One region of the Nocardioides aquaticus genome, then DNA from elsewhere that is predicted to be linked to it. Evidence: riboswitches for the same ligand, from Rfam matches in the RefSeq annotation. Region 1 holds a riboswitch; each other region holds the start of a gene.

Evidence for each region. A riboswitch is a leader RNA that binds a small molecule or an ion and turns the genes downstream of it on or off. The one in region 1 is predicted to bind cyclic di-AMP.
Region 2: linked by a shared signal. The riboswitch ahead of ENKNEFLB_RS14390 (C40 family peptidase) and the one ahead of ENKNEFLB_RS08610 (LysM peptidoglycan-binding domain-containing C40 family peptidase) in region 1 are both predicted to bind cyclic di-AMP.
Region 3: linked by a shared signal. The riboswitch ahead of ENKNEFLB_RS07530 (C40 family peptidase) and the one ahead of ENKNEFLB_RS08610 (LysM peptidoglycan-binding domain-containing C40 family peptidase) in region 1 are both predicted to bind cyclic di-AMP.
Region 4: linked by a shared signal. The riboswitch ahead of ENKNEFLB_RS22560 (transglycosylase family protein) and the one ahead of ENKNEFLB_RS08610 (LysM peptidoglycan-binding domain-containing C40 family peptidase) in region 1 are both predicted to bind cyclic di-AMP.

What each region holds. Positions count from the first base shown of each region.
Region 1 covers NZ_CP075371.1:1,783,231-1,790,391, forward strand. Annotated here, with positions in the region: gene ENKNEFLB_RS08590 (universal stress protein) at 595-1,515, opposite strand; gene ENKNEFLB_RS08595 (heavy metal translocating P-type ATPase) at 1,847-4,219, shown strand; gene ENKNEFLB_RS08600 (DUF6153 family protein) at 4,262-4,726, shown strand; gene ENKNEFLB_RS08605 (DUF305 domain-containing protein) at 4,805-5,404, shown strand; cyclic di-AMP (ydaO/yuaA leader) riboswitch at 5,691-5,856, shown strand; gene ENKNEFLB_RS08610 (LysM peptidoglycan-binding domain-containing C40 family peptidase) at 5,868-6,641, shown strand; gene ENKNEFLB_RS08615 (transposase) at 6,798-7,115, shown strand.
Region 2 covers NZ_CP075371.1:2,961,779-2,968,939, forward strand. Annotated here, with positions in the region: gene ENKNEFLB_RS14370 (response regulator) at 1-304, shown strand, start outside; gene ENKNEFLB_RS14375 (sensor histidine kinase) at 301-1,506, shown strand; gene ENKNEFLB_RS14380 (DUF2200 domain-containing protein) at 1,523-1,864, opposite strand; gene ENKNEFLB_RS14385 (CocE/NonD family hydrolase) at 1,957-3,867, opposite strand; gene ENKNEFLB_RS14390 (C40 family peptidase) at 4,058-4,747, opposite strand; cyclic di-AMP (ydaO/yuaA leader) riboswitch at 4,746-4,942, opposite strand; gene ENKNEFLB_RS14395 (HNH endonuclease signature motif containing protein) at 5,557-6,939, shown strand.
Region 3 covers NZ_CP075371.1:1,548,032-1,555,192, forward strand. Annotated here, with positions in the region: gene ENKNEFLB_RS07500 (cytochrome c oxidase assembly protein) at 1-112, shown strand, start outside; gene ENKNEFLB_RS07505 (Rv3143 family two-component system response regulator) at 123-533, shown strand; gene trpD (anthranilate phosphoribosyltransferase) at 541-1,572, shown strand; gene ENKNEFLB_RS07515 (Lrp/AsnC family transcriptional regulator) at 1,576-1,854, opposite strand; gene ENKNEFLB_RS07520 (DEDD exonuclease domain-containing protein) at 1,864-3,621, opposite strand; gene ENKNEFLB_RS07525 (hypothetical protein) at 3,724-3,930, shown strand; cyclic di-AMP (ydaO/yuaA leader) riboswitch at 4,075-4,221, shown strand; gene ENKNEFLB_RS07530 (C40 family peptidase) at 4,304-5,287, shown strand; gene ENKNEFLB_RS07535 (hypothetical protein) at 5,343-6,566, shown strand; gene ENKNEFLB_RS07540 (Flp family type IVb pilin) at 6,637-6,852, opposite strand; gene ENKNEFLB_RS07545 (response regulator transcription factor) at 6,985-7,161, opposite strand, start outside.
Region 4 covers NZ_CP075371.1:2,368,700-2,375,860, reverse strand. Annotated here, with positions in the region: gene ENKNEFLB_RS11480 (alpha/beta fold hydrolase) at 116-898, shown strand; gene ENKNEFLB_RS11475 (MFS transporter) at 960-2,213, opposite strand; gene ENKNEFLB_RS11470 (hypothetical protein) at 2,505-2,843, shown strand; gene ENKNEFLB_RS11465 (YciI family protein) at 2,853-3,212, opposite strand; gene ENKNEFLB_RS11460 (dihydrofolate reductase family protein) at 3,341-3,985, opposite strand; gene ENKNEFLB_RS11455 (ArsR/SmtB family transcription factor) at 4,173-4,508, shown strand; gene ENKNEFLB_RS11450 (SRPBCC family protein) at 4,536-5,513, shown strand; cyclic di-AMP (ydaO/yuaA leader) riboswitch at 5,633-5,823, shown strand; gene ENKNEFLB_RS22560 (transglycosylase family protein) at 5,830-6,219, shown strand; gene ENKNEFLB_RS11440 (DEAD/DEAH box helicase) at 6,300-7,161, shown strand, end outside.

The DNA.
Region 1 (7,161 bases):
CCGCAACGCAGCGCAAGGGACGCCCGGATGTCCCTCGCGAACGGGCCCGGGCGCCTGAACCACGGGTCGGGGTCCGCGCGAGACGCGTCGGACCGCGTGTAGACCCGGCGGGCCGCTGCGACCGGGTAGACGAGGTAACCGCCCCCCGGTGTGGCTCTGGCCCGGCAGACCATGGCGACGTCGGTCGGACTCACCCGAACCACGGCAGGGGTGAGCCCGTCGCATGAATCCGCAGCACGAAGGGCGCCTGCCACGACGTCGATGGCCGCCGCAGCGGTACCGGAGGCGGTGAAGACGCGAGAGGTAGCCAGGACCGTGAGGGTGATCAGCTCGGCTCCGCGATCGAGCGAGGCACCTCGGTCCAGGTCGCGCCGTTCAGGAACGGCGCGTGATCGGCCAGCTCGGTGCCCACCTGAAAGGTCGAGACGATCTCGGCCAGCGCCACGCCTCGCTTTGGCGGTCAGGGGTAGCGACCCGCAGGCACAGACCGCCGCCGGGTCGAGCCAGTCGAGGACCGCTCGTTGCCCAGAGGGGCTGAAGCCGGCGTCGTGTCCAGGGGCGCGGGACGGGCTAAGAGCGGTGTTTGACGGCCGCTCAGCCACGTCCGGTCGCGACGCGGGCCTCCGGGACCACGACGACCGGGCAGCGGGCGTGCTCGAGGACGGCGGTCGTGGTCGAGGTCATCATCAGGCGGTGCCAGGCGCTGTGGTGGTGTCGGCCGACGACGACGAGGGCCCACGGACGGGCGCGGTCACCGGAGTTCTGGGTGACTAGTCCTTGTTCGACCTGGGCGGTGTACGCAACGTCAGGGTGCTTCTCGGCTGCTCCGGTCAGGCTCGCGAGCACCGCGTCCCTGGACTGGGTGCTCTCCTGGGCGTCCAGCGACCAGGAGTCCCCGGCCCAGGCCGAGGCAGGGTCGCGGACGCAATGCACGACGGTGAGGGGCAGGTCGCGCAGCGAGGCCTGGGCGAAGGCGTGCTCGATGACCGGTGTGGACTCAGGGGTGTCGTCGACGCCGACGAGGACCCCTGTGCCGTCGGCGTCGGAGAGGCGGGGGTCGGCCGGTGGTCGCACTACGACCACGGGGCACTGGGCGCGTCGGGTGACGGCGGCGGCGACCGAGCCGAGCAGGACGCTGCCGACCGGTCCCCAGCCATGGGACCCGAGCACCATCAGGTAGGCGGACTCCGAGAGCTCGACGAGGCCCTCACGGGTCTCTCGCTCGATCACGTGACCGTCCACCCGCAGATCAGGGTGCTGGAGACGGGCCAGGCCGACGACCGCGGCGAGGTCGGCCACCGCCCCCTCGCGCAGCACGTCCAGCACCGGGCCTCCCGCTCCTGAGCTCGCGATCCAGGCAGCGGACTGCACCTCGGCGACGTTGAGCAGGCGCACGACATCGACGGGACGCCGCTCGAGCACGGCCTGCTCGAGGCCCCAGGCGAGGGCCTCGGCGGAGCGTCCGCTGCTGTCGTAGGCAATGACGACGGAGCCGGCGGGGACGATGGGGGTCATCGTTTGACAGTGCCCCGCGCTGTCGCCCGGTCGGTACGGCCCTCGTCCCCGGACCGGGGGGACCTGCGGCCTGCCTCATCGGCTGCGGGCACCGCTCAGGTCGGTACTCCAACCGCTGCGGTCGACTTCGTTCCACGCCGGCTCCAGGCGGGCTCTGAGGTGATGTCAGAACTCTCGGTGTCTGAGGGACCGCCCGAGAGGACCCGCGCCGGCAGGGCTTCGGCCTCTGTGCGCCAGAGGCAGGTTTCCAGAGACTCGATGCCAACGGCCGTGAGCCCGGGCGTGGGCGGCCACTGTTTAAACCTATACCCCTAGGGGGTACCTTCGAACTATGTTCAGTCACCCGATCCACCGCGATGCGCACACACCAGTGACTACGAAGGACCCGGTGTGTGGCATGGACGTCGACCCCGCCACCAGCGGGCACACCGCCATGCACGACGGAGAGACGTTCTTCTTCTGCTCTGCGGGGTGCGCCGCGAAGTTCGAGGCTGACCCAAACCGCTACACCGCGCACGACCACTCCCCAGGAACCTCCGGGAGCGGCGGGCCGGTGCCGGTGGGGGAGGTTGCGGAGTACACGTGCCCGATGCACCCTGAGATCCGGCAGGACGGTCCCGGGTCGTGCCCCATCTGTGGGATGGCCCTGGAACCGGTCCTGGTGACTGCTGAGACGGGTCCGAACGCGGAGCTGGTCGACATGACCCGACGGTTCTGGGTCGCTGTCGCGCTGTCGATCCCGGTCGTCATCCTCAGCATGGGCCGCGACCTGGTCCCGGCCCTGCGCGACCTGATCGACGCCCAGGTCTCGGTGTGGGCGCAGCTGGTCCTGGCCACGCCGGTGGTGCTCTGGGCGGGGGCGCCGTTCTTCGTCCGGGGCTGGGCCTCGGTCCGCACCCGGAACCTGAACATGTTCACCCTCATCGCGATGGGCACCGGCGTCGCCTGGCTCTTCAGCATCGTCGCGACCCTCGCACCGGGGTTGTTCCCGGAGGCGTTCCGGATGGACGGGGTGGTCGCGGTCTACTTCGAGGCTGCTGCGGTGATCACCACCCTGGTCCTGCTGGGCCAGGTCCTCGAGCTCCGCGCCCGCGAGCAGACCTCGGGTGCGATCAAGGCACTGCTCGACCTCAGCCCGAAGACCGCCCGACGCCTCGGGGTGGACGGCACCGAGGAGGAGGTCGCCCTCGACGAGGTCCAGATCGGGGACCGGCTGCGGGTCCGCCCGGGCGAGAAGGTCCCCGTGGACGGTGCCGTTACCGAGGGCCGCTCGGCCGTGGATGAGTCCCTGGTGACGGGGGAGTCGATGCCGGTCACCAAGACCACCGGCGACCCGGTCATCGGGGGGACCATCAACCAGAGCGGGGCCCTGGTGATGGTCGCCGAGAAGGTCGGCCGCGACACCATGCTGGCCCGGATCGTGGCGATGGTCGCCGACGCTCAACGTTCCCGCGCCCCGATCCAGCGGATGGCCGACCGGGTCGCCGCGGTGTTCGTGCCCGCCGTGATCGTGATCGCGCTGGTCGCCTTCGCGGTGTGGGCGCTGGTGGGCCCCGACCCGCGACTGGCGCACGCGCTCGTCGTCGCGGTCGCGGTCCTGATCATCGCCTGCCCCTGTGCCCTGGGGCTGGCGACGCCGGTCTCGATCATGGTCGGTGTCGGACGTGGCGCGCAGATGGGTGTGCTGATCAAGAACGCCGAGTCGTTGGAGCGGATGGAGAAGGTCGACACCCTCGTGGTCGACAAGACCGGCACCCTGACCGAGGGCAAGCCCTCGGTCACCCACATCGGTCACGCCGACAACAGCCACCCGGGCGGCACAAGGTTCTCGGACGATGACCTCCTGCGGCTCTCTGCCGCCGTCGAACGCGTCTCGGAGCACCCGCTGGCCCAGGCCATCGTCAACGCAGCCCTCGACCGGGGCATCACCATCGGTGAGGCCACCGACTTCGACGCACCCGCTGGACGCGGAGTAGTCGGAACCGTGGAGGGACACACGGTGGCCTTGGGCAGCGCCGACTTCATGACCGCCCGCAACCTCGACCCGACGGGTCTCCTGGTGGAGGCGGACCGGCTCCGTGGCGATGGGGCGACGGTCGTCTTCGTCGGCATCGACTCCGTCGTGGCGGGCATCGTGGCGATCGCCGACCCCGTCAAGGCGACCAGCGCCGAAGCCGTCAGGGCACTGGGCGCGGAGGGCATCGAGGTCGTGATGCTCACCGGTGACAACCGGGTCACCGCCGAGGCTGTCGCCCGGTCCCTGGGCATCGACCGGGTCGAGGCCGAGGTCATGCCCGACCACAAGGCCGACGTCGTCCAGCGCCTGCGCAGCGAAGGCCGCGTGGTGGCGATGGCGGGCGACGGTGTGAACGACGCCCCCGCGCTTGCCGCGGCCGACGTCGGGCTCGCGATGGGCACCGGCACCGATGTGGCGATCGAGTCCGCCGGGGTGACGCTGCTCAACGGCGACCTGGGTGGCATCGTCCGAGCCCGCCAGCTCTCGGCGGCGACGATGTCGAACATCCGCCAGAACCTGGTCTTCGCGTTCGCCTACAATGTGGCGGGGATCCCGATCGCCGCCGGAGTCCTTTACCCCGTGTTTGGGGTCCTGCTGTCGCCGATGATCGCCGCGGCCGCGATGGCCCTGTCTTCGGTGAGCGTGATCACCAACGCGTTGCGCCTTCGGACCCACCGCCTCGGCTGAGCGCACCGAACACCTAGCACCAGCGAACGTACGATCAGGAGAGTGAGCACCGTGCGACCGACCACCAGCAGGAGCAGGGCCGTGCCCGGCCTGCTTGCTGCGGTGGTCGTGTCCCTCGTGCTCGGCATCCTCGGGATGCACGCCCTGTCCACCCACGGCGTCATGAGCGACATGGACCACGCTGCGATGAGCGGCGACACCGGTGGTGCCACCTCCGAGCCAGCCGATGGGGCCCCGGCCGGCAGGAACCTCACCGCAGTCACCGACCCGGCTGCTGCCGGGTCTGGTGAAGATGGCGGACACGACATGGGCGGCATGGTCATGCTCTGCGCCGCCATGCTCGCCGCTACCGCCGCAGCACTCCTGCTCCTCACCCTCGGCACACGGCGCACCCCACGGTTCTGGGCGCTCCTCCCCACCGCCACCACGAGCACGACGAGGTGGGTCACCTCCCGCCTGGGGACCGGCCCGCCACCGGTCTGGGAGTTCTCCGTCATCAGGTGCTGATCGGCAGCCCCGCCGCCCCCGCAATGCGGGTGCGCGGCGCGCAGTCGACCGACCACACCCACCTTCAGGAGAACCCTCATGCCTAGCAACCGCACGACCCGCGCCATCAGCGCGACCGCACTCGGCCTCACCCTCGCCCTGACCGCCGCCGCCTGCGGCAACGACGCCGACGGTGGTGACACGAGTGCTCAGGTGTCCACCACCGAGCACAACGACGCCGACGTCGCGTTCGCCTCCGAGATGCTCCAGCACCACGCCCAGGCCCTCACGATGGTCGACCTCACCCAGGGCCGTGACCTGGACCCCGAGGTTCAGCAGCTGGCGGACGACATCAGGGCCGCCCAGGCCCCCGAGATCGAGACCTTCACGGGCTGGCTCACCGACTGGGACGAGACGGTCCCCGACACCGGTGATGCGATGGAAGGCATGGACGCGGCCGAGATGGACATGCCCGGCATGATGAGCGCCGCCGACATGACCGCACTCGAAGACGCCCCCGACGGCGACTTCCAGACGATGTGGCTAGAGATGATGATCGAGCACCACAGCGGCGCGATCGACATGGCTGAAGCCGAGACCGAGCAGGGCCAGTACAAGCCCGCCATCGACCTCGCTGAGGAGATCGCAGAGTCGCAGGCCGGCGAGATCCAGACCATGGAGGACCTACTCGCCTCCTGACCCGGCACCACCGGTGAGGCGGACCGCCGCTGCCCTCGCGGCGGTCCGCCCTCGCATGTCCGCCTCGTCGAGGCGGTGTGCGAACCATCCCGACGTGCCGATCGCCGGTGCACGAGTCAACACAAGATGGCCGTGAGGCTCAGTCGCGTGTGACATGCGTCATGGTCGCCGCCTTCAGGACCGTCCTGTGCGTCGCCGGGTGTTTGTGCAAGCAGGCCTTATCTCCTACCCTCCATAGGACTTGCCGTCTGGTGGGTTGCACCTCTGGCGTCGTCTAGACCCGCCGCGCCGGGTGGTGCCCGATCTCAGTCCATGACGGCGGGTACGGAGAAACCACCACTGGCGCCCTGCCCTGCAACACGGGCGCCTCGGGGTGAAGCCGCGAATAGCGGCCGGGCACCTCCAGGCCCGAACCCGACAGCTAACTTCGTAGGCGTCCGGAGGATCCATGTCTTCTGCACCCATGTCCACCATCACCGCCGATCGACAGCCGGGCAGCCGCCACCGAGGCTCCCGCGGAGCGGCCGGCACCATCTCAGCGACCGGCACGGACGCAGGCAAGCACCGTGCCGAGGCCCAGCGGCGCGGTGGCCGGCGTGCGCTGGCCACCGCCACTCTCGCCGCCGGCCTAGTGGCCGTGCCTGCCCTAACTAACCCGGCAAGCGCGCACCCTTCGTACACCGTGCAGTCCGGCGACACGCTCAGCTCGATCGCGCAGGAGGTCGGCAGCACATGGCGCGATCTCTACAGCGCCAATCGCGACGTCATCTCCAGCCCCACTTCGATCTACCCCGGTCAGAGCCTAAAGACCGGCGGTGGCGGGTCCGCCGGCCAGGTAGCTCCCACCTCAACCGGTGGCGGAGGCGGGTGGACCGACCAGGCGGCCGGATCCTTCGAGCAGCAGCTACTGAACGAGGCCAGCCAGCTGGAGGGTATCCCGTACGTCTACGGCGGCTCCACGCCGTCGGGTTTTGACTGCTCGGGTTTTACCAGTTTTGCCTTCGCGCAGGCCGGCAAGACAATCCCGCGCACCTCCTCGGAGCAGGCGGCCGCTGCGACCCCGATCTCGGGCGACGACCTGCGCCCCGGCGACCTGATCTTCTACTCGCCGGGCGGCTCGGTCTCGCATGTGGCGATCTACGCCGGCGACGGCATGGTGTGGGAAGCCGCGAGCACGGGCACCTCGGTCCGGTACGCGCCCGTCTGGGATGTCGCCCGCTCCTACGGCCGGTTCTGATTCGCGCGCCAGGGTGACTCAGGAGGTCCGAGAACCATCAGGCTGAACCGGGCTGCTCCCCGGGCAATCCTGCAATACCGTCTGCTGCCTCCGGCCCAAAAATGGGCTGGGGGCAGCGATGTGTGCGACCAGGTTATCGTCAACAACGGTTGAAAATTGACCCCTCAGAGGAACCAGTTGGGGCGGCAAGGTCATCTAGCAGAGTTCAGACGCAAGGTTCTCGATCTGCTCGAGCAGGGGCGCAGCGTCGCCTCGGTCGTGCACAATCTCGACTTGTCGGATCAGACGATCTACAACTGGCGCCGGCAAGACCGAATCGACCGGGGCCAGATGCCCGGACTGAACACCGCCGAGAAAGCTGACCTGGCGGAGGCGAACAACCGCATCACTGAACTCGAGACCGAGTCGAGGTCAGCCGTGGCGCGATCAGGGGTGCAAGGGGGTCATCAGCCCAAAAGCGTACGCGGCGATTGAGGTGATCACCGCGGAGAGCATCCAGGTGCAGGTCGCGTGCAAGGTC
Region 2 (7,161 bases), 1.2 Mb from region 1:
CGGCGCCGCCGCGCTCGCGCACCTGCGCGCCCACCTCGACGACGCCCCCGACCTGGTCATCCTGGACCTGAACCTGCCCTGCCTGTCCGGGCACGAGGTGCTCGAGGCGATGCAGACCGACGAGGTGCTGCATCGGATCCCGGTCGCGGTCCTCACCACCTCGGCGGCGGAGTCCGACGTGTCGAGGACCTACGACCTCGGCGCCAACTGCTTCCTGACCAAACCGGTCGACCTCGACCAGTTCGTGCACGTCGTCCGGTCGATCGACGACTTCTGGCTCGGCCTCGTGAGGTTGCCGTCGTGACGTCCGTGGCGGAGCGGTCCGCCCGCGACCACCGCTCGGGCGGCGTGGTCGCGCTGGACCACGACACCCGGTTGAGGTTCCTGCTCATCGAGGACTCCCCCAGCGACCGCGAGCTGGTCCAGACGCTGCTCGAGGACGAGTTCGCCAACGGCGACATCGACGTCGCCCGCGACCTCGGCCGGGCGATGGCGCTGATCGCGGTCACCGAGTACGACCTGATCCTCGCCGACCTGACCCTGCCGGACGCGGACGGCGGGACCGTCGTACGGACCATGCGCGAGGCGTGCCCGCAGACCGCGCTGATGGTCCTCACCGGCCGCAACGACGGCACGCTGGCGCTGTGGGCGCTGGCCGAGGGCGCGCAGGACTACCTGGTCAAGGGCGAGCACGACGGGCCCCGGCTGGCCGACGCACTGCTGCGCGGGCTCCAGCGCAGCCGCGCCGAGAAGCTGACCAACGAGCTGCTGGTCGCGGCGCTGCGGCAGGAACGTCGGAGCGCGGAGCAGCTGCGCGAGCTCAACCGCGCCACCGACGAGTTCGTCGCGACGGTGAGCCACGAGCTGCGTACGCCCCTGGCCAGCATCTCCGGCTACGCCGAGGTGCTGCAGGACGAGGAGTCCTTGACCGAGTCCCAGCACGCCTGGGTGGACGCGATCGCGCGCAACGCCGGCCGACTGACCTCGCTCACCTACGACCTGCTGCTGCTCTCCGGGTTCAACAGCGGCGAGGTGCAGATGGAGGACGAGGAGGTCGACCTCCGCGACGTGGTGACCCAGGTCCGCGACATGGTCGGCACCCTCGCCGCCGGGCTGCGGCTCGACGTCTCCTTCGACCTGCCCGACACCCCGGTGCTCGTCCGCGGCGACACCGGGCAGCTCGAGCGGGTGGTGCTCAACCTGGCCGGCAACGCCATCAAGTTCAGCGAGGCCGGCGGCTCCGTCGTCTGCGGGGTCTCCGAGGACGACACGCACGCGGTGCTCGAGGTGACCGACACCGGGATGGGCATCCCCGAGGACGAGCTCGAGGCGCTGTTCACCCGCTTCTTCCGCGGGTCCTCCGCCCGCCGGCGCGCGATCCAGGGCACCGGGCTGGGGCTGCACATCGTGGCCACGATCGTGGACAACCACGGGGGGCGGGTGGGCGTACGGTCCGTCGTCGGCGAGGGCACCCGCTTCACCGTCCACCTGCCGCGCCTCGGGTGACCCGCGCGGGCCGCCGTCAGGACCGCAGCACCTTCTCCATCGCCTTGCCCCTGGCCAGCTCGTCGACGAGCTTGTCCAGGTAGCGGATCTTCTGCATCAGCGGGTCCTCGACGTCCTCGACCCGCACCCCGCAGACCACGCCGGTGACCTTGTCCACGTCCGGGTTGAGCGTGGCCTGGTCGAAGAAGTCCGCGAACGTCGTGCCGGCCTCGAGGTGGGCGGCCAGGGCGGCCTCGTCGAAGCCGGTGAGCCACGCGATGACCTGGTCGACCTCGGCCTGGGTGCGCCCCTTGCGCTCGGCCTTCGCGACGTAGTGCGGGTAGACCGAGGCGACGCTGGTGGTGAAGATGCGGTGCATCCTCGGCAGGTTAGCGGGCGGGGGCGGAGTCGTGGGTCGTCCGACGCGCTCCAGCGCGTCATCCGACCCACGACCCCCGTCCGGTGGCTACCTCAGGGCGTGGGCACCCGGAACGTCCCCGCCGGCAGGTCGCCGCTGCCGATGGTGTTGTCCTCGAGGTAGCGCGCGAGCCAGGGCGACTCGGCGCCCTGCGTGGCGACGTCGTCGGCGGTCGACTGGGTCGACAGCCGCACGGTCGCGTCCCTCACCGTCACGACCCGCCCGCTGGGCAGGGGGCGCCAGCTGCCGCCGGTGATGGTGCCGACGCCGATGGCCATCCGGTGGCCCTGCGCCAGCGTCCAGTCCATGCCCTTGAGGTCGAAGGCACGGCCCCGGGCACCCAGCTCGGCGACGTTCTCGTTGATCAGGGTGGCGGTCTGCGCCTCCGGGTCGACGTCCCACATCGTGACGTGGACCTGGCCCTCGCCCCGGGTCGTCAGCGTGACCCGCGGCGTCCCGGTGACCCGGGTCTCCTGGCGGACCGGTCGCGACCAGGTCTGGTACGACGTGGGGAGCAGGCCGGCCACAGACAGCTCGGCGTCGGCGCGCTCGGCGGCGGTGCCCAGCGAGCTGCGGACCTGCTGGTCGACGTCGCCGTCCCGGCGCTCCACGGTCGTCGGCGGGACCTGCAGCTCAGCCACCCGCCGGGCCTGGGCCGCGCTGAGGCCGGTGCCGGTGGCGTCGCCGCGGCGTACGGCCGCCTCGACCGGGCCGGCGTCGACGTACCGGCCGGAACCGATCGAGACGGCCCTCGTGGTGTCGGCGACCGGCCAGGTGCGCTGGGCGCGCCACTGACCGACGTTGTCCTGGATCGCGAACGCCGGGTCCTTCGCCGAGCGGATCCCCTTGAGGTGGCGGTCGTAGAAGCGGCCGACCTCGGCGAAGAACCCGGACCTGCCCTGGGACAGCTCTCCGGTGCGCGGGTCGACCTCGTTGCCGCGCACGTGCTCCCACGGCCCGAGCCAGCCGCGCGTCGGCCCGACGTGGTTGCGCAGGTACTGCTCCATCTGCTCGGGCTTGGTGTTGCTCTCGGTGAACCCCTGGGTCACGAACAGCGGCGTCCGCGCGCCCGTGGCCTTGGCGGCCTGGTTGCGCAGCGCCCAGTACGGGTCCCGCTGGCTGGTGTTGCTCACGTTGTCGCGCAGGTTGCGTGCCAGGCACTCGGGGTGCTGCTGCTCGTAGGCCGCGGCCTGGTTGTAGCGGTCGGTGTCACCGCTGGTGCCACCGAGGGAGGCGATCGAGTTGTAGGCCAGCGGGGTGCCGGTCTGGTTCCCGCGCGGGACGTCGTTCGAGTAGAGGTACGGGTACATGTTCCACAGCGGCTCCTGCGCCACCACGGCCTCGAGCCCCCGCGGGTCGAGGTCGGCGCCCCAGAGGCCGGTGACGGCGTCGTACGACTTGCCGTACATGCCGACCTTGCCGGTCGACCAGGGTCGCGAGGCCGACCAGCGCACGGCCTTGCGCACGTCGGCCTGCTCGCCGGCGCCCATCCAGTCCAGGCAGCCGGTGCTGGCGCCGAAGCCGCGGTTGTCGACGAGCACGACGGTGTAGCCGCGCTCCATCAACGAGGCGCCGTCGATCAGGTCGTCGAAGCGCGAGCTCGGCTGGACCTCGTCGGTCTCCTGGCCGGTCTGGCCGGCGTGGTTGAAGTAGGGACCGACCGACAGGATCACCGGGGTCTTCTCCGTGGGCGCCAGGCCCTCGGGCCGCAGCACGTCGGCGTGCAGCGTGACCGTGGTCGGCGACCCGGCCTGGGCGGCCCGGAAGTAGTGCTCGGTCCACGACGCCCCGACGGGCACGCCGGGGTTCTCGTCGTTCGTGACGCCGTCGGCGATCGAGCCGGCGGCGGGTGCAGCAGGTGCAGCAGCCGCGGGTGCGGCGGGTGCGGCGGAGGTCGGTGACGTCAGCGCGGACGCGCCGAGCGCGGCCGCGACCACCGAGGTCCGGATGAGGGCTCGCTTCATCAGTGTGGTGCCTTTCCCGAGAGCGCCGGCCCGTCGCGGGCCGGACGGGGCCAACGTACGTCGGGTCGGCGCCCCTGGGAACGGGTCGTGTGCCTGGGAACGGTCCAACAACCGTTCCCGGGCACACGACCCACCTGGCTCTCAGCCGGCCCTCACGCGTGGAGCTGGGCCGGTGCTCGCGCGGGTCGGCTCAGAAGCGGCCGTACGAGCGCGCGACGTCCCAGATCGGGGCGTACTGCACGGCGCCGCCGGTGCCCGGCGCCTCCCAGACCATGCCGTCGCCGGCGTAGATCGCGACGTGCGAGACCGAGCCGCCCGGGGAGTAGAACACCAGGTCGCCGGGCTGCAGGTTGCCGGCCGAGACCGGGGTGGCCGCGGCGGCCTGGGCCGACGAGGTGCGCGGGATGGTCTTGCCGACCTGCGCGAAGACGTAGCTGGTGAAGCCCGAGCAGTCGAAGCCGGACGGGGTGGCGCCGCCGTAGACGTACGGCACGCCGGCGTACTGGCTGGCCGCCTCGACGACGCCGGACGCGGCGCTGCTGGGCGCGGCGGACGGGGCCGGGGCCGAGGAGCCGCCCGACGACGAGCCGCCACCGGTCTGCAGGGTCTGGCCCGGGTAGATCATGGTCGGGCTGGACACGACGTCGCGGTTGGCGGCGTACAGGTTCTGCCACGACGTGCCCATGCTCTGCGCGATCGAGGACAGGGTGTCACCGGACTTGACGGTGTAGTCGGCGGCGCTGGCCGGGCTGGTGAGCGCGGGCCCGGCGGCCAGGCCGGCGGCCAGGGCGACGGTGGCCGCCGCGCGGCGGCCGTGGTGCGTGACCTCGGCGCGGTGCTTGCCGGGGCGCTGGGTGCTGCTGGTGCGAACGAGAGACATGTGTTCCTCCGGACGCCTACGAAGTGAGCTGACGGGTTCGGGCCTGGAGGTGCCCGGCCGCCGGTGGGCCCTGGTGGGGCCCGGTGGCGGCTTCACCCCGGTGGCACCGCGTCGCGGCGCCACGATGGTTCCTCCGCACCCGCCGTCGTGTCATTGCTGGCACTCCGACGCGGCGGGTCTCGGCGACGGCGGAGTGCGGCCCACCTGCTGGTGGGCCGCGGGAGAACGTAGGAGACGGCGGGGCTGGATCAAAACGGGCGCGCGGCCCGGATCCAGGGCATGTCTGCCCGTCGTCGGGGCGGATCGGGCGCAGGGAGTGCCTTGTGCACCTGTGCGGTCCAGACCTGTGTGTTAGATCACGTCGGTCGCGCCACCCGTGCCCCCGAGAGGCGATCGGACTGTCCGCCCTGCCGCTGATCGAACACATGTTCTACCGTGGGTCCATGCCCGTCCTTCCCCGCGCCCAGCACGTCTGGGTGTCGCTCACGGGCGTGTGGGCCGACGACCGGGTGCCGGGGCTGCTGCTGTCGTGGCGGTCGACACCGCAGGGCTGGGAGGGCTGGGTGATCTCCGCCCAGGCGGGCGTCGGGGCGCGGGGGACGGGCCGTACGTGCGGCAGAGCTGGCTGCCGGCCACCGCGATCCGGCCTCTCGGACCCCTCCCCCAGGCGCCGCCGCACCGACCTCCGGGGCCGCGCGGAGCACCGTAGCGGACTGTTGGCGAACGTTTATTCTACTGTTGCTCTGTCGTGGGTGGATAACCCCGTTTCAGCAGCACTGATGTCGGCGGCGAGTGCTTGAGTAGACCCCATGACCACCACCACCGACAGCGACCTAGGTTGGGACACCGACCTGGGGTGTGAGGGACCGTGGGTGCCGGCTCCGGCGCCGGTACGTCCCGGGGTCCGTGTCACCGGTGCCCTGCTCGACGCCCGGGGTGCGGTGTCTGCGGCAGCCGGGGTCTCGACCACGGCGTTGTCGAACACAGACCTGACCACCGCCGCCCACGAGATCACCGCCCTGGAGTCGCAGGTCGCGGCCTACAAGCTCGCCGTCCTCGCCGAGGCGCGCGACCGCGGCCAGCAAGGCCCCGTGGGCGATGAGGCAGACCCCGACCCCGCGGCGTGGTTGGCGAAGCTGACCGGCGACCCCACCGAGGTCCTGCGCGGCGGACTCTGGATCGCCCGCCTGCTCCAGACCAAGTACCACCACACCCGCCGTGCGCTGGAGGCCGGAACCCTGCGTCTCTCGCAGGCCAAGGTCCTCGTCCGTGCCGCAGAGCGCGCCCCCAGGGCCCTGACGGCCGAGCAGATCACCGCAGCCGAGGAGTCCCTCGTCCTCACCGCGACCGGCGAGTCGTCCCCCACGAACACCAAGGGCCGACCCATGACCGCGGCACGGCTGCGTGACGAGGCTCGGCGGGTCTTCGCGAACATGCTCCCGGCGAAGGAGGAAGCGGACGCCGCGGAAGGCGACGATCTGGCTGCTGAGGAGGACGACGCGGCCCGGGAGTGCTACCTCTCGCTGAACGACCGGGGTGATGGGACCTTCCGTGGGACGTTCGTGATCCCCACCCTGCACGGCAGGATCCTGCAAGCAGCCCTCGAGCGCCTCACCGCCCCCCGCCGCCACACCAAGGACTCGACCGGGGCCCCGATCACCGATGAGTCCGCCCAGCACGGCACCTCCTACGGCGAAAAGATCGGGGCCGGGTTCTGCGAGCTCATCGAACACCTTTCCACCACCGGTTTCGACCACGGCAACACCATCGGCCTGCTGATCACCGCCACCCTCGACAAGATCGCCGCCGGGACCGGGACCGGGACCCTGGCCACCGGCGAGACCATCTCCATCCGCTCGATCCGGCGCCTGGCCTGCAACGCAGGCCACCTCCCGGTGGTCCTCGGTGGCGAGTCGATGCCCGTCGACGTCGGCAGGTCGCGGCGCAGGTTCACCCGCCACCAGTCCCACGCCCTCGCGGTCCTGCACGACACCTGCGGGGTCGCGGGTTGCGAGAGACCCTTCGCGTGGTGCGAGCTGCACCACCTCACCGAATGGTCCCGCGGCGGGCCCACCGACCTGGCCAACGCCCTCCCGCTGTGCGGACACCACCACCGCAGAGCACACGACCCCGCCTACGAGATGCGCCGGCACCGAGGACGCGAGTACGTCCTGAAGAAGATCAGACGGTGAGGAGCCGCGAGCGACGAACGGACGGATGACGGCCGGGCGGAACGGTGCATGGGGTCACGTTCCGCGCCGGCCGCCCTTCGGAGGGACAAGAGCTCCCGGTCCGTCCGGTCCAGCGCGACCAGGATGCCGCGCCGGGCGCACTGGCGACCAGGACCGAACGGCCTGTCCACTCGTCCTAGGACCTACGGCACTCAAGGGTGAGCCATCGAGGGGCGGGGACCG
Region 3 (7,161 bases), 240 kb from region 1:
GTGGGTGCGCTCGTCGCACCAGGAGGCGCGACGCGAGGACCGGCGCCTGGACCTCCTGGAGGCCCGCGAGGCCCGCGAGGCGCGGGCGGCGGCCGAGCAGACCGGGCGGTAGCATCGCCGGTGTGAGCGACGCGACCTCCCCGGCCCCCCTGAAGGTGCTCGTCTACAGCGACGACGTCAACACGCGGCAGCAGGTGATCCTGGCCCTGGGGCGCCGCCCGCACCCCGACCTGCCCGAGGTCGAGTACGTCGAGGTCGCGACCGAGCCGGTGGTGATCAAGGTCATGGACGCCGGCGGCGTCGCGCTGGCCATCCTCGACGGCGAGGCGGCGCCGGCGGGCGGGATGGGGATCGCCAAGCAGCTCAAGGACGAGATCTACAACTGCCCGCCGGTCCTGGTGCTCACGGGGCGCCCGCAGGACGCCTGGCTGGCCACTTGGTCGCGAGCCGACGGCGCGGTCGCGCACCCGCTGGACCCCATCGAGCTGGCGCAGACCGTGGTCACCCTGCTGCGCTCGCGCGTCCCGGCCTGAGCCGGGCGTGAGCGCCACGACCTGGCCCGACGTCCTCGGCGCGCTCGTCGCCGGACAGGACCTCGGGGCCGAGCAGACCACGTGGGCGATGGGCGAGATCCTCGCCGGCGCCGCGACCCCGGCCCAGGTCGCCGGCTTCGCGGTGGCCCTGCGTGCCAAGGGCGAGACCATCGAGGAGGTCGCCGGCCTGGTCGACGCCATGTGGGAGGCCCGGACGCCCCTGGAGGTGCCCGGGCGTCTGCTTGACGTCGTCGGCACCGGGGGAGACCGGTCGATGTCGGTCAACATCTCCACGATGTCGGCCATCGTCGCCGCGGGCGCCGGGGCGCGGGTGGTCAAGCACGGCGGCCGGTCGGCGTCCTCGCAGAGCGGGTCGGCCGACGTCCTCGAGGCGCTGGGCATCCGGCTCGACCTGCCCGCGTCGCGGGTCGCCGAGGTCGCGGTCGAGGCCGGCATCACGTTCTGCTTCGCCGCCGCCTTCAACCCCGCGATGCGTCACGTCGCCGGGACGCGGCGCGAGCTCGGCATCGGCACCACCTTCAACATGCTCGGTCCGCTGGCCAACCCGGTGCGTCCCCAGGCGATGGCCGTCGGCTGCGCGGACCTGCGCGCGGCCCCGGTGATGGCGGGTGTCCTGGCCCGTCGCGGTGCCGACGCGTGGGTCTTCCGCGGCGACGACGGGCTCGACGAGCTGACCACCAGCACCACGTCGACGGTCTGGGTCGTCCGTGACGGCGAGGTCGTGCGCACGAAGATCGACCCGGCGGCGTTCGGGCTGCCGCCGGCCACCGCCGAGGACCTGCGTGGGCACGACGCGGCGTACAACGCCGGGGTGGTCCGCCGCCTGCTCGACGGGGAGACCGGCCCGGTGCGCGACGCGGTCGTGCTGAACGCCGGCGCGGCGCTCGCGGTCTACGACGACCCGTCGGCCGAGCTCGCCGACGCGCTCGCGGCCGGGGTGGAGAGGGCCGCGCAGGCCATCGACTCCGGTGCCGCGGCACGCACGCTCGCGGCCTGGGTCACCGCCGCCGGGGCCTGAGAGTCAGTCCAGGCCGAGGGAGAACGCGGCCTCGAGGTCGTGGCGGGAGTAGGCCCGGAACGCGATGTGGGTCTCGGTCTCGCTCACCCCGGGCACCTTGTTGAGCCGGTCGGCGACCACGTGGGCCACGTCGTCGTGGTGGCGGACCCGCACCAGCGCGATCAGGTCGATGGTGCCGGTGACGGAGTAGACCTCCGAGACGCCGTCGATCTCGGCGATGGACTCCGCCACCTCGGGGATCCGGGCGACGTCGGCCTTGACGAACACGATGGCGGTGATCATCTGCTCAGCCTAGGAGACGCCGGCCGGTGAGGGCAGCCCGACGGTGGCCGGGTCGCGCGGGCCCGGGGCGAGCCGGGTGAGGTGTGGCGCCGCCCCGCGGACCGGGCAGGTCCACTCGCCCTCCACCTCCACCAGGCGTACGCCCGGCTGCTCCAGCCAGCGCAGCACCCGCTCCGACTCCGCCGCGCTCGCCGCGGGCACGGGCCCGGGCCGGGCGGCGACGGTCTCGGCGCTCGCGCGCAGGGTGTCCACCCAGGAGTGCGCGTCGGCGCCCGGCGGGATGACGCCGGCCGCGGAGAGCCGGCCGTGGCGTACCACGTGGACCGCCCACCGCCCGTCGTCCTCGCGCCGGGCGGCGACCACCTCGCGGCAGGCGGCCAGGGAGCCGAGCCGCTGGGTGCGGGACGCGGCGCGGACGAAGGAGGCCAGCCGGTCCCGGTGGGCGCCGGCCTCCTCGAAGCGCTCCTCGGCGGCCAGCGCGGCCATCTTGTGGTTGATCGTGTCGACCACGTCGTCGGGGCGGCGCAGCAGCGTGTCGCGCAGCCGCCGGACGACGGCGCCGTAGGTGAGCTGGTCCACGGAGCCGTCGCAGGGCGACAGGCAGCGGCCCAGCTCGGCCAGCGCGCACGGCGTACGGGAGGGCAGCGCCGGCATCCGGCCGCTGCACTGACGGACCGGGAAGGTCTGGTGCAGCGCGTCGAGGCACTGCTCGGCGGCGCGCCGGGAGGCGAACGGACCGAGGTAGTCGGCGTCGTCCTCCAGCACGGCCTTGACCAGGGAGAGCCGGGGCCACGGCTCGCGGGTGAGCTTGACGAAGGTGGTCTTCTCGGGGAACTTCGAACGGCGGTTGTACCCGGGCTTGTGGTGGGCGATCAGGCGCAGCTCACGGACCTCGGCCTCGAGCGGGGTGGCGCACTCGATGCCCCGCACCCGCGCGGCGAGCGCGACCATCTCGCCCATCCGGCTCCGCTTCTCCGAGGCGGTGAAGTAGGTGCGCACGCGGGTGCGCAGGTCCCGGGAGGTGCCGACGTAGAGCACGCGGCCACGCTCGTCCTCGAAGAGGTAGACCCCGGGGGCGTGGGGCAGGCCGTCGGCGAGGTGCCGCTTGCGGCGGGTCGCGGCACTGACCCGGGAGGTGTAGGTCTGCAGCTCCTCCAGGGTGTGCACGCCGACGCCGCCGAGGCGCTCCATCAGCGCGTGCAGCACGTGGACGGTGGCGCGGGCGTCGGAGAGCGCGCGGTGGTCGGGCGTGGTGGGGGAGCCGAACGCCCGGGCCAGGGAGGACAGCTTGCAGTTCGGGGCGTCGTCGCGGGTGATCACGCGCCGCGCCAGCCGGGCGGTGTCGACGATCTCGACCTCGGGCCAGGCGCGACCCTGGGCGCTGGCGAAGTGGCGCAGGAAGCCGATGTCGAAGGGGGCGTTGTGCGCCACCAGGACGCAGCCGGCAGCGAACTCGAGGAAGGCCGGCAGCGCCGCCTCGATGCGCGGGGCGCCGACGACCATGCCGTTGGTGATCCCGGTCAGCACGGAGATGAAGGCGGGGATGGAGCCCTCGGGGGCGACCAGGGTCTGGAACTCCCCGAGCACCTCCCCTCCGCGGACCTTGACCGCGCCGATCTCGGTGATCTCGCACCCGTCGCGCACCGAGGCCCCGGTGGTCTCGAGGTCGACCACGCAGAAGGTGACGTCGCGCAGGGGCGTGCCGAGCTCGTCGAGGCTGCGCTGGACCTCCCAGCGCGGGGACGGGGTCGGGGGAGCGGTGGTCACGGTCGTGACGCTAGGTCGCGGCACCGACAGCGGTGCGGAGGACGCGCGGTCCGTGGGGTCGGTGCGCGAGGGCTGTCGGCGGCGGGTGCGACGTTCTGTCCCATGACGACGAGAATCGACTGCGACTCCTGCGTGGTCCGCGGACTGGCCTGCCACGACTGCGTGGTGACGGTGCTCCTCGGGCCGCCGCCCGAGCTCACCTTCGACGACGAGGAGCGGCGCGCGCTCGACCTGCTGGCCGCCGGCGGGCTGGTGCCGCCACTGCGCCTGGTGCAGCCCGTCGACGGTCCCGAGGTCGAGTCGGCCTGACCCCGGCAGCTCCTCGAATCGGCCCCTCAGGACCAACGTCACGCCTGTGGACGCACGTTTGGTCGGTCGCGGGCCCGAGGTTAGGGTGGCCGCTCAGGTGCCCGAGGACGTCGACCACCAGGGTCAGCGGCGGGCACCGCGTCGAGTTGCGAACCGATCCGTCGGGGAGCGAGCCGGGGAACCAAGCACCTGGGGTGAATCCCCTGGCGCGGCCGCGTGCGGCCGGGCGGGGGTAGGGCACAGTCGAGCCCGAATCCGTCAGCTCACCTGGTAGACGTCACGACTACAAGGGAGACCGCCCGCTTTGCAGCACGGTCGTCATCGTTTTGCCAGCGTCCTCACCGGACTCACCCTCGTCGCCGGCGTCAGCCTGGTGTCGTCCTCGCCCGCCGCGGCCGAGCCGACGCTGGACGAGGTGAAGTCCCGCGTCGACACCCTCTACCACGAGGCCGAGATCGCCTCCGAGCGCTACAACGACGCCCGGCTGGAGCTCGACGAGCTCACCGACGACCTCGACTCCCTCTCGTCCGACCAGCAGCGTCAGGACCGTCGCCTGGAGGCCGTGCGCGAGCAGGTCCGCGACACCGTCCTGCAGCAGATGCAGGGCGACAACCTCTCGGCCATGGGCCAGGTCGTCGTCAGCGACGACCCGCAGGCGTTCGTCTCGCAGATGAGCACCATGTCGGCGTTCTACCAGCTCCAGCAGGGCATGTTCACCGACTACGCCACCGAGCTGAAGGCTCTCGACCTGCGCGCCGGCGCCACCGAGGACCGCGCCTCCGAGGTCGAGGTCGTCGAGCAGCGGCTCAAGGCCGAGAAGGACACGATCGACGCCAAGGTCGACGAGGCCGAGGCGCTGCTGGCCGACCTCGAGGCCGAGGAGCGCGAGCGGCTCGCCGCCGCGCAGGCCGCCGAGGCCGCCCGCTCGCAGGCCACCGTCTCCCGCTCCACCACGCCCGAGGCCGAGCCCGAGGCCGAGGAGGAGCCCGCCGCGAGCGTGCCCGCCTCCGGCGGGGCCGGTGCCGCGGTCAGCTACGCGATGTCGCAGGTCGGTGACGCCTACGTCTACGGCGCGGCCGGCCCCGACGCGTTCGACTGCTCCGGTCTGACGATGATGGCCTGGGGCGCCGCCGGCGTCGGCCTGCCGCACTCCTCGGGCGCCCAGATGAGCTCCGGCCCGTCGGTGTCGTCCTCCGACCTGCAGCCCGGCGACCTGGTGTTCTACTACAGCCCGGTCAGCCACGTCGGCATGTACATCGGCAACGGCCAGATCGTGCACGCGGCCAACCCGGGCACCGGCGTCGCCATCGCCCCGGTCTTCTCGATGCCGTTCTCCGGTGCGGTCCGCCCTGGCTGAGCACGCCACGCCTCGGCGCGAGGCCGGTCGTCCACGATGGTGGAGGGCCGGCCTCGTGCTGTTCCTGCTGCTGGTCGCCGGGGCCGTGGCCTGGGCCGCGCTGACCCCCGACCGGTACGTCGCCGGCTCGGCCGAGCCCGGGACCGGGCTGCCCGTCGTGGCCGACGGCGCGGCGGCCGCCCGGGCGGTCGAGCAGGTCGAGCGCGCGGTGCAGCGCCGGGACCCGGGGCCGCTGGCCGGCCTCGGCGCCGACCCGGCCGCCCAGGAGCGGCTGGACGCCGTCGTGGCCAACGCCCGTGCGATCGATGTCGTCGACTTCGACCTCCGCTACGTCGAGGAGACCTCGCCGGTCGACGCCGACGGCCGCTGGCGGGCCGAGGTGGAGGTCGCCTGGCGCTTCGCCGGCTACGACCGCGACGTCGCCTCCACCGAGACCTCGGTCGACCTGGTCACCGACGAGGACGGCACCCGGGTGGTGGCCCTCGCGCCGGTGGACGGCAGCGGGCCCGGCGCCGGGCGCAGCCCGGTGTGGCTCACCGGCCCGGTCGAGGTCGCCTCGTCACCGACCACGTTGGTGGTGCAGGCCGCCTCGTCCACCGGGCCCGACGCGGAGGCGTACGACGCCCGGGCCGACCGCGCGGTCGCCGTCGTCGAGCGGGTGCTGACCGGCTGGGACGGCCGGCTCGTCGTGGAGGTCCCGGCCGGGGAGGCCGGTCTGGACGCCGCCCTGGGCGTCGAGCCCGGCACGTACGGCGCGATCGCCGCGGTGACTGCCGCCGTCGACGGCGCACCCACCGGCTCGCCGGTGCACATCTTCCTCAACCCCGACGTCTTCGGCCAGCTGCAGGCGCAGGGCGCCCAGGTCGTGATGAGCCACGAGGCCGTGCACGTCGCCACCCGCGCGCCCAGCAGCGGCGCGCTGCCGCTGTGGCTGCTGGAGGGGTTCGCGGACTACGTCGCGTTGCGCGACGTCGACCTGCCGCTGTCGACGACGGCCGCCCAGGTCGTCGAGCAGGTCCGTGAGGACGGCCTGCCGCGGACGCTGCCGGGGCAGGCGGAGTTCGCGACCGGCGCCACGCACCTCGGCGCGACGTACGAGGCGGCCTGGGTGGCCTGCCTGGTGCTGGCCGACCGCGGTGGCGAGGAGGCCCTGGTGGACCTCTACGACGCCGTCGACGGCGGTGGGTCGGTGAGCCGGGCGCTGCGGGCGGACTTCGGGTGGGACGAGGCCGACCTCACCGAGGCGTGGCGGGACCGGTTGGACGCGCTCGCGGGCTGAGGGGTCCTGATACGCCGACGGCCCCCGCTCCGTGGGAGCGGGGGCCGTCGGGCGGCGAGATGAGGTCAGTTCAGCACGTCGCCGTGGCGGCGGCGCCACTCTCGGTTTCGATCGTGTCGCAAGTGTCCTCAAAGGCCTCGCTGACCACGGGACCGATCGCGAAGACGGCGACCACGACGAGCGCGGCGATGCCGGCCACGAGCAGGCCGTACTCGACGGCGGAGGCGCCGCGCTCACCGGCGGTGCGGCGGGTCTGGGCGAGGAGGGCGATCAGCTTGTCGATCATGTGGGGTTCCTTCGTGTGGGGGGACGTCCGAGGCGGGTCGAGTGGCCCCGCACACGAGTTCTCGGCGGACCCCGGGAGCGATCTGAGAGTCGATCGGACACACCGATCTAGTCCTTTCGGACTAGGTCCAGATCATCGGGACGAGGGGTCCACCGACGACAGGAGGCCCGACCGCATCGCGGTGACCAGGGCCTGCGCCCGGTTGGCGGCGCCGAGCTTCTGGTAGATCCGGGTGATGTCGGACTTGGCCGTGGACTCGGCGAGGAACAGCCGTTCGCCGATCCCGGCCGAGCCGAGCCCCTCCGCGAG
Region 4 (7,161 bases), 590 kb from region 1:
CACCCTCGCCGGTCCCTGTCAGGCGTCTGGCGACGGCCCGCAACCGGGGCAGGGCGCCCCCAGGCGGACTGCGCCACCGAGCTCCCCCGACCCCGCGTGAGCTAGCGTTCCGGAGGTGACCCTGAACCACGTGAGACGAGGCAGCGGCAGCCCGTTGCTGCTGGTGCACGGCCTGGGAGCTGGGTGGCGGTCCTGGTCACCGATCCTCGATGAGCTGGCCGAGACCCGTGAGGTGATCGCCGTCGACCTGCCGGGGTTCGGCGAGACGCCGCCGTTGACGGGCGAGGTCTCGATCGCCACCCTGAGCGACGCCGTCGCGGACTTCATCCGCGATCAGGGCCTGGACGGCATCTCGACCGTCGGCCAGTCGATGGGCGGCCGGATCGTTCTCGAGCTCGCGCGCCGCGGCGTGGGCGGCGACACCGTGGCGTTGGACCCGGGCGGCTTCTGGAGCGACCGGGAGCTCGTCGCCTTCGGCGCCACGCTGCGCCCGTCGATCGCCCTGGTCCGTGCGCTACGAGGCATGCTGCCGTCGCTGCTCGGCAGCGCCGTGGGACGGAGCGTGCTCCTCGCGCAGCTGTCGGCACGGCCCTGGGCGCTCTCCCGCGAGACCGTGCTGCCGGACGTGCGTGGGCTGGCCGACGCCCCGTCGACCGGCGCTGCCCTGGATGCCCTGACCAAGGGGCCCAAGCAGCAGGGTGCCCCGGCCGGCACCGTGCCCGGCCGGGTCACGATCGGGTGGGGGCGGCGCGACCTGGTGACCGTGCCGAGGCAGGCCGCCCGTGCCCAGGAGCTGTACCCCGACGCGGTGCTGCACTGGTTCGAGCGGTGCGGTCACTTCCCGCAGTGGGACGCACCTGAGGAAGCGACCCGGTTGATCCTCGACAGCACGGGCTGATCCTCGACAGCACCGGCTGAGCCCTGCTGGGCGCCCCTGGCCGGCCCCGCAGTACGCGGGGTCAGGGCGTGGGCGTGGTTGCAACCGGACCCACGGTCGTCACCCGGGTCAGGTCGCGCACCGATCGCGAGGCGAGGGTGGCCAGCGCGAGGGTGGCGTACGCCAGGCCGGCGATGAGCATCACCGGCTGCACGCCGAAGACCGCGGCGAGCGGGCCGATGGTCAGCTGCCCGATCGGGATGGCCACGAACGAGCCGAGCATGTCGTAGGAGTAGGCGCGCGAGAGCATCTCGTCGGGGACGTGCTCCCGCATGGCGAGGTCCCAGCCGAGGCCGAAGACCTGGCTGCCGATCCCGGCGGCGAACGCGGCAACCGCGCCCGCCACCAGGACGGGTTCGATCCCCAGCGCGATCATCGGTGCGCCGCCGAACGCGATGGCGACCATGCCCCACAGCAGCGGGCGCCGGAGCCGGATCTTGATCAGGACCAGCGAGCACAGGAGGAACCCGACGGCCTCCGCCGAGCGGATCAGCCCCCAGCCGCCCTCGCCGATGTCGGTCTCGGTCGCCAGGACCGGGCCCAGCGTGTTGAAGGCGCCGCTCGTGATGGCGTTGAGCAGGGAGAACGAGGCCACCACCACCCACAGCCAGGTCGTCGAGGTGAGGTAGGTCCACCCCTCGCGCAGGTCGGCGAGCACGCCTGGCGGGTCCTCCCGGGGCAGCGGAGGCGGGATCCGTACCCGCATCAGGAGCAGGGTGGCCGCCACGTAGGTGAAGCCGTCGACCGCCAGGGCCCACCCGGGCCCGATCGTGACGACGAGGAGACCGCTGATCGCGGGGCCGAGCACCATCAGCGCGTTCTCCGGGACCGCGAGCACCAGGTTGGCCTGCTGGAGCTGCGCGCGTGGCACGAGCTGGGGCAGCAGACCGGCCATCGCCGGCATCCCGGCCGCCGTCGCCGTCCCGTTGAGCGCGGCCAGCACCACGAGGTGCCAGAGCTCAGCGGTTCCGCTGATGACCAGAGCCGCCATGCCCAGCTGGCTCACCGCGGACAGCACGTTGGTGGCCTGCATGACCAGGGTGCGGCCGAACGTGTCGGCGAGGACGCCACCGGCGAGCAGGAAGACGACCATCGGGATGCTGTACGCCGCCAGCACGATGCCGAGCGCCGTGGCCGAGTCGCTCACCTCGAGCACCGCGAAGGCCAGGGCGACGCCGGCCATCGTGGAGCCGGCGCGGTCGACCAGGCGCGAGAGGGCGTAGTAGCGGAAGTTCGTCTCGCGCAGCGGTGCCAGCACGGATCCACCGTCACTCACGGGCCGTCCCCTCCCCCGCCCCTCGGGGTCGCCGAGGCGGCACGGCGCACATCGACGTCTCTTCGTCGTCTGCCATCGCTACCTCCCGAGAACGACTCGGAGGCTAGATCGCACAGGTGGTGACTGCCAATCGCTTTCCAGGACCAGCTGTCGGATGGTGGATCCTGCGATGGCGTCGGTCGCCCTGTCGACCGGACGGGGCGGGCCACGTGAGGCATCATGTCGCGGGTGCCCCGTCGAACCGCCGCGCGTCGCCGACACGGTGCCGCTTTCGTCCTACCGCTGATCTCCGTGTTCTGGGCAGGCGAGCTGGGGCACGGCGGGAGGTTCACCGGCTCGGACCTCTTCGCTGTCGTGGCGCTGTGCGGGGCTTCTGGCGTTGCCTGGCAGCTGCTGCACCGCAGAGACGTGGTGGACCGCCTGACGCACTTCGCCTCGGCGTTCACGGTCGTCACCGCGTTCCTCGTCGTCGCCGCGTGGGACAGCTCCCTGTCGTCCGCCATGGGAGCGGGCACGGGCCTCGGCGCAGTCCTCGTCGGCCTGGTGTACACCGAGCAGCTCCTCCGAGACCGCGACCGTCGGCAGGCATCGACGCGGGCCACGGCCCACAGCCTGGGACGCGCGAGCTGACCCCCGGCGTCAACCGCGCATCGAGCCGCCCTTGACCGGGCGGACCTCCTGCGGCCAGCCGCATCCCTCCGCCACGCGGCCACCCCAGTAGCGGGCCTGGTCCTCGGTCTCCACGTCGATGATCGTGAACCCGCCCAGCCACTCCTCGGACTCGGAGAACGGCCCGCTGGTGAGGGTCAGCGTGCCGCTGGTGGCGTCGGCACTGAAGGCCTGGTCGAGCTCCTCCACGAGCCCGCCGGCGAACACCAGCACACCCTCGGCCCTCATGTCCTCGATGACCGCGCGCGAGGTGGGTCCGCGACTGCGGAACCACTCCTCGTCGTGGTCGCCGACCCACTGCTGGTTGAAGAAGATGAGGTACTCGGCCATGCCTGCTGCGCTCCCTCCCTGTCGTCGTGGCGGACCCGGCGTCCGCCTCCACCATGACGACAGCATGCCGCGCGAGCGAGGTGTGGGGAGGCGCCCCGGAGGCGGCGTCCGTCGCTACGGGCGCGGTCCTAGCGCGAGAAGGTGACGTGGATCGTGCCGCTCTCGGCGACCTCGGACGTCATGCGGTGGGTGCGCTCCAGCCCGCGCAGGTCCTCCCACACGCGGTGACCGCGGTCGAGCAGGACGGGCGCGACGGCGACGTGGAGGTCGTCGACGAGGCCGGCACGCAGGAACGATCGGGCGGTGCCGATGCCGCCCCCGACGCGCACGTCGAGCGCGCCAGCGGCCTCGCTCGCCTCGGCGAGCACGCAGTCGAGAGAGGCGTCGCGGAACCGGAACGACGTCCCTCCCCGCATCTCGACCTCGGGCCGTGGTGCGGTGCTGGTGAGGACGTAGACCGGGAAGCCGAACGGTGGCTCGTCACCCCACCAGCCCTTCCAACCGGGGTCGTCCGGGAACGAGTGCAGACCGAACATGGCGGCACCCATGATCTCGGCGCCGATGCCCTCGAAGGACGCCGCGGCGTAGGCGTCGTCGACACCGGTGGTGCCCGTGCCGCTGGTGTCGCCGAAGACGCGCTCCTTGACGGTGCGGGTCGCGACGTAGGCGGTGGTCAGGAGACCCCAGTCCTCCCCCATCGGGTTCTCGGGACTGCCGCCGGCCGAGGTGTAGCCGTCGAGAGAGCTGAAGAGGTCGATACGGACGCGGGTCATGTCACGTGACCTCTCTTGCGGGCGGGCTCGGACGGAAGCCGGTCGGCTTGCCGTTCGGCCGGCGAGGTGACCAGCCGCAGCGCGGCCGACCATGGCCTCACGGTGGCGCCACGAGCGGACAGCCGTCAACCGCACCCCCGGCCGGGGGCCTTGACGGTCGCCGGCGTCCGACCTAATCTACAACCAAATGGTTGTACGACTCGAGCTCACCCACACCGAGGTGGACCGCATCTTCCGGGCCCTCGCCGACGCCACGCGCCGCGACATCCTGCGTCGCACGATGGCGGGGGGAGCATCGGTGTCCCAGCTGGCGGCCGCGTACGACATGTCCTTCGCGGCCGTCCAGAAGCACGTTGCCGTGCTGGAAGGAGCCCGTCTCGTGACCAAGCAACAACGTGGCCGCGAACGCATCATCCGCGGAGACCCCGAGGTGGTGCAGAAGGCGCAGGCCCTGCTGAACCGCTACGAGGAGATCTGGCGCTCTCGGATCGACCGACTCGACTCCCTGCTCGCCGAGGACTGAACCGACCTACCCGACCTGGAGACAGCCATGCCCATCACCTCGGTGAACCGAGACCCTGCGTCCCTGACCATGACCGTGGTCGCCGACTTCGCAGCCGACCTGCAGCGCCTCTGGCAGGTCTACGTCGACCCGCGTCAGCTGGAGCGCTTCTGGGGCCCGCCCGACTACCCCTCCACGTTCACCCGTCACGACGCCGCCCCCGGCGGACGCTCGACGTACCGGATGACCGGTCCGGACGGGCAGACCCACGGCGGCTACTGGGAATGGATCTCGGTCGATCCGCTCACGAGCTTCGAGGTCCGCGACGGCTTCGCCTCGCCTGACGGCGAGCCGAACCCCCAGATGCCCTCCATGCGGATGCACTTCCTCTTCGAGGAGCGCGGAACGGGGTCGCGGGTCACCACGACGACCTACTTCGCCACGCTCGAGGAGCTCGAGCAGCTCGTCGAGATGGGCATGGAGGAGGGGCTGCGGGCGGCGATGGGCCAGATGGACACGGTTCTCGCAGACCTGACGGCGTTCGCCGCCGGGGACGGCACGGTGTGCCAGATCCTGTCCGAGACGCAGGCACGCATCACTCGAGTCATCCACGGGCCGATCGAGACGGTGTGGCAGGCACACCACGACGCCGCACTGATGCGACGGTGGCTCCTCGGGCCGGACGGGTGGACGATGCCGGTCTGCGACGTCGCCACCACGGTCGGCGAGAAGTACCGCTACGAGTGGGAGCCGGCCGCCGGCACCGCCGGGGAGCGCTTCGGCTTCGAGGGCGAGCTCCTGGAGTCCGTCCGACCGTACCGAGCCGTGACCACCGAGCAGATGATCGGGATGCCGGGCGACGGCACCCTCAACGAGCTCACGCTCACCCCGGTCCCCGAGGGCACCCTGCTGGCGGTGGTCGTCACCTTCCCCGACGCTGCGACCCGGGACGCCATCCTGGCCACCGGGATGGTCGACGGCATGGAGACCAGCTACGCCCGGCTCGAGCGCGACGTCATCGGCTGACGCGAGGCGCTCGGCCGGCACCGGCAGGACGGCGGGGCGCCCGCAGCCCTGGCGCTCGGCCGCGGTCACACGTACGATGCCCGGGCTGCCGCCACCGGGCGGGGCGACAACTCGACACCAGCACGGTCACGCCGAATCCTGCCCGCCGCCGCTGATACTCACCACGGGCAGGAGCGGGGGACCCAGGTTCCACGCGGCCGCCGACACCCGTCCCGACGGGACGGCGGCCACTCGGGGCGAAGCCACTGCGGTGGCGGGGCACCTTTCTGCTCCAGCCCGACAGCTCACCTCGCAGGCGCGGGAAGGAACTGGCCACATGCCTGCGATCCACGCTGCCTCCACCGCCTCACGCCTGCTCGTCTCGGCCCTGGGCTCCGCCGCGCTCGCCGCCTCGCTGCTCACCGTGGCCGCGCCGGCCGCCGACGCCCACACCGGCCCGAACCGGTGGGAGTGCCTCGCCCACTACGAGTCCACCCACCGGTGGCAGGTGAACACGGGGAACGGGCACTACGGGGGCCTCCAGTTCTCGTTGTCGACCTGGCGCTACTACGGCGGCCCCAACTACTCGAAGAACGCCTACCCCCACAAGGCCACCCGGGCAGAGCAGATCAAGATCGCCAAGCGCGTCGCCTTCCGCGGGTGGGGGGACCGGAAGCCGCAGGGCGGTGCGTCGGCCTGGCCGAACACCTGGCCCCGCTGCTCCTGACCGCCGGGCCCGACCTGCTGGTCGGTGGGCGGCCTGCGAGCCGCCCTCCGACGAGGGTGCGGCCCCGATAGCGTCGGGAGGTGCCCAGCCGACGCCCCTCCCCCGCGCGTCGACGCGGCACGTCGTCCCGCCGCAGCGGCAAGCGTCCGCGACCGTTGCCGACCGCCGGGCCGGGCGAGCGGCTGTGGGTGCTCGACGTCCCTTACGGGACCCAGGTCGACGGTGCCGCCTGGCACCCGGCGGTCAGGTCGCACCTGTACGTCGGGCGTGACCTTCCTGCGCATCTCGCGCCGTACGCTCCCGGTCCGTACACGCTGGGTCGGTTCGTCGAGAACACGCTGAACCCGGAGAGCCCCACGCCGTCCCCCGCACCGACCGACGCGCTCGAGCCCCGGCGGATCCAGTTCGAGGCCGCCGACGCGATCGCGGCGCGCGCCGAGGCGGGCGGACGACAGTTCCTGCTGGCCGACGAGCCCGGCGTCGGCAAGACGATCTCCGCGGTCCTCGGGGCGACGGCGGTGGGCGACCTCCGCGGCGCGCGGCGGGTGCTGGTCGTCGCCGACCGGCCCGCCGCGATCACGATCGGCCACTGGTGCCGCACCATCGCAGCCCTGGGCGACGGCGGCCTCGAGTGGGTCGTGATCACCTGGGACCGCCTCGAGAAGGTCACCGACCACCCGTGGGACGTGATCATCGCCGACGAGGCCCACGCGCTGCGGCGGACCACGACGAAGCGGTGGAAGCACTGGGCGAGGATCTCGGGGCACGGGAAGCCCCACGACACGGCGCCGTTCGTCATCGCGACCACCGCGACGCCCGGACACACGCCGCTGGAGCTGCCGTACCTCGCTCCGGCCTACGCGCAGGTGCTCGACGAGCCGATGAAGGAGTGGACCTCGGCCGCGCACCCCGGGGCGACGTTCGCCAGCGCGCTCGATCGCC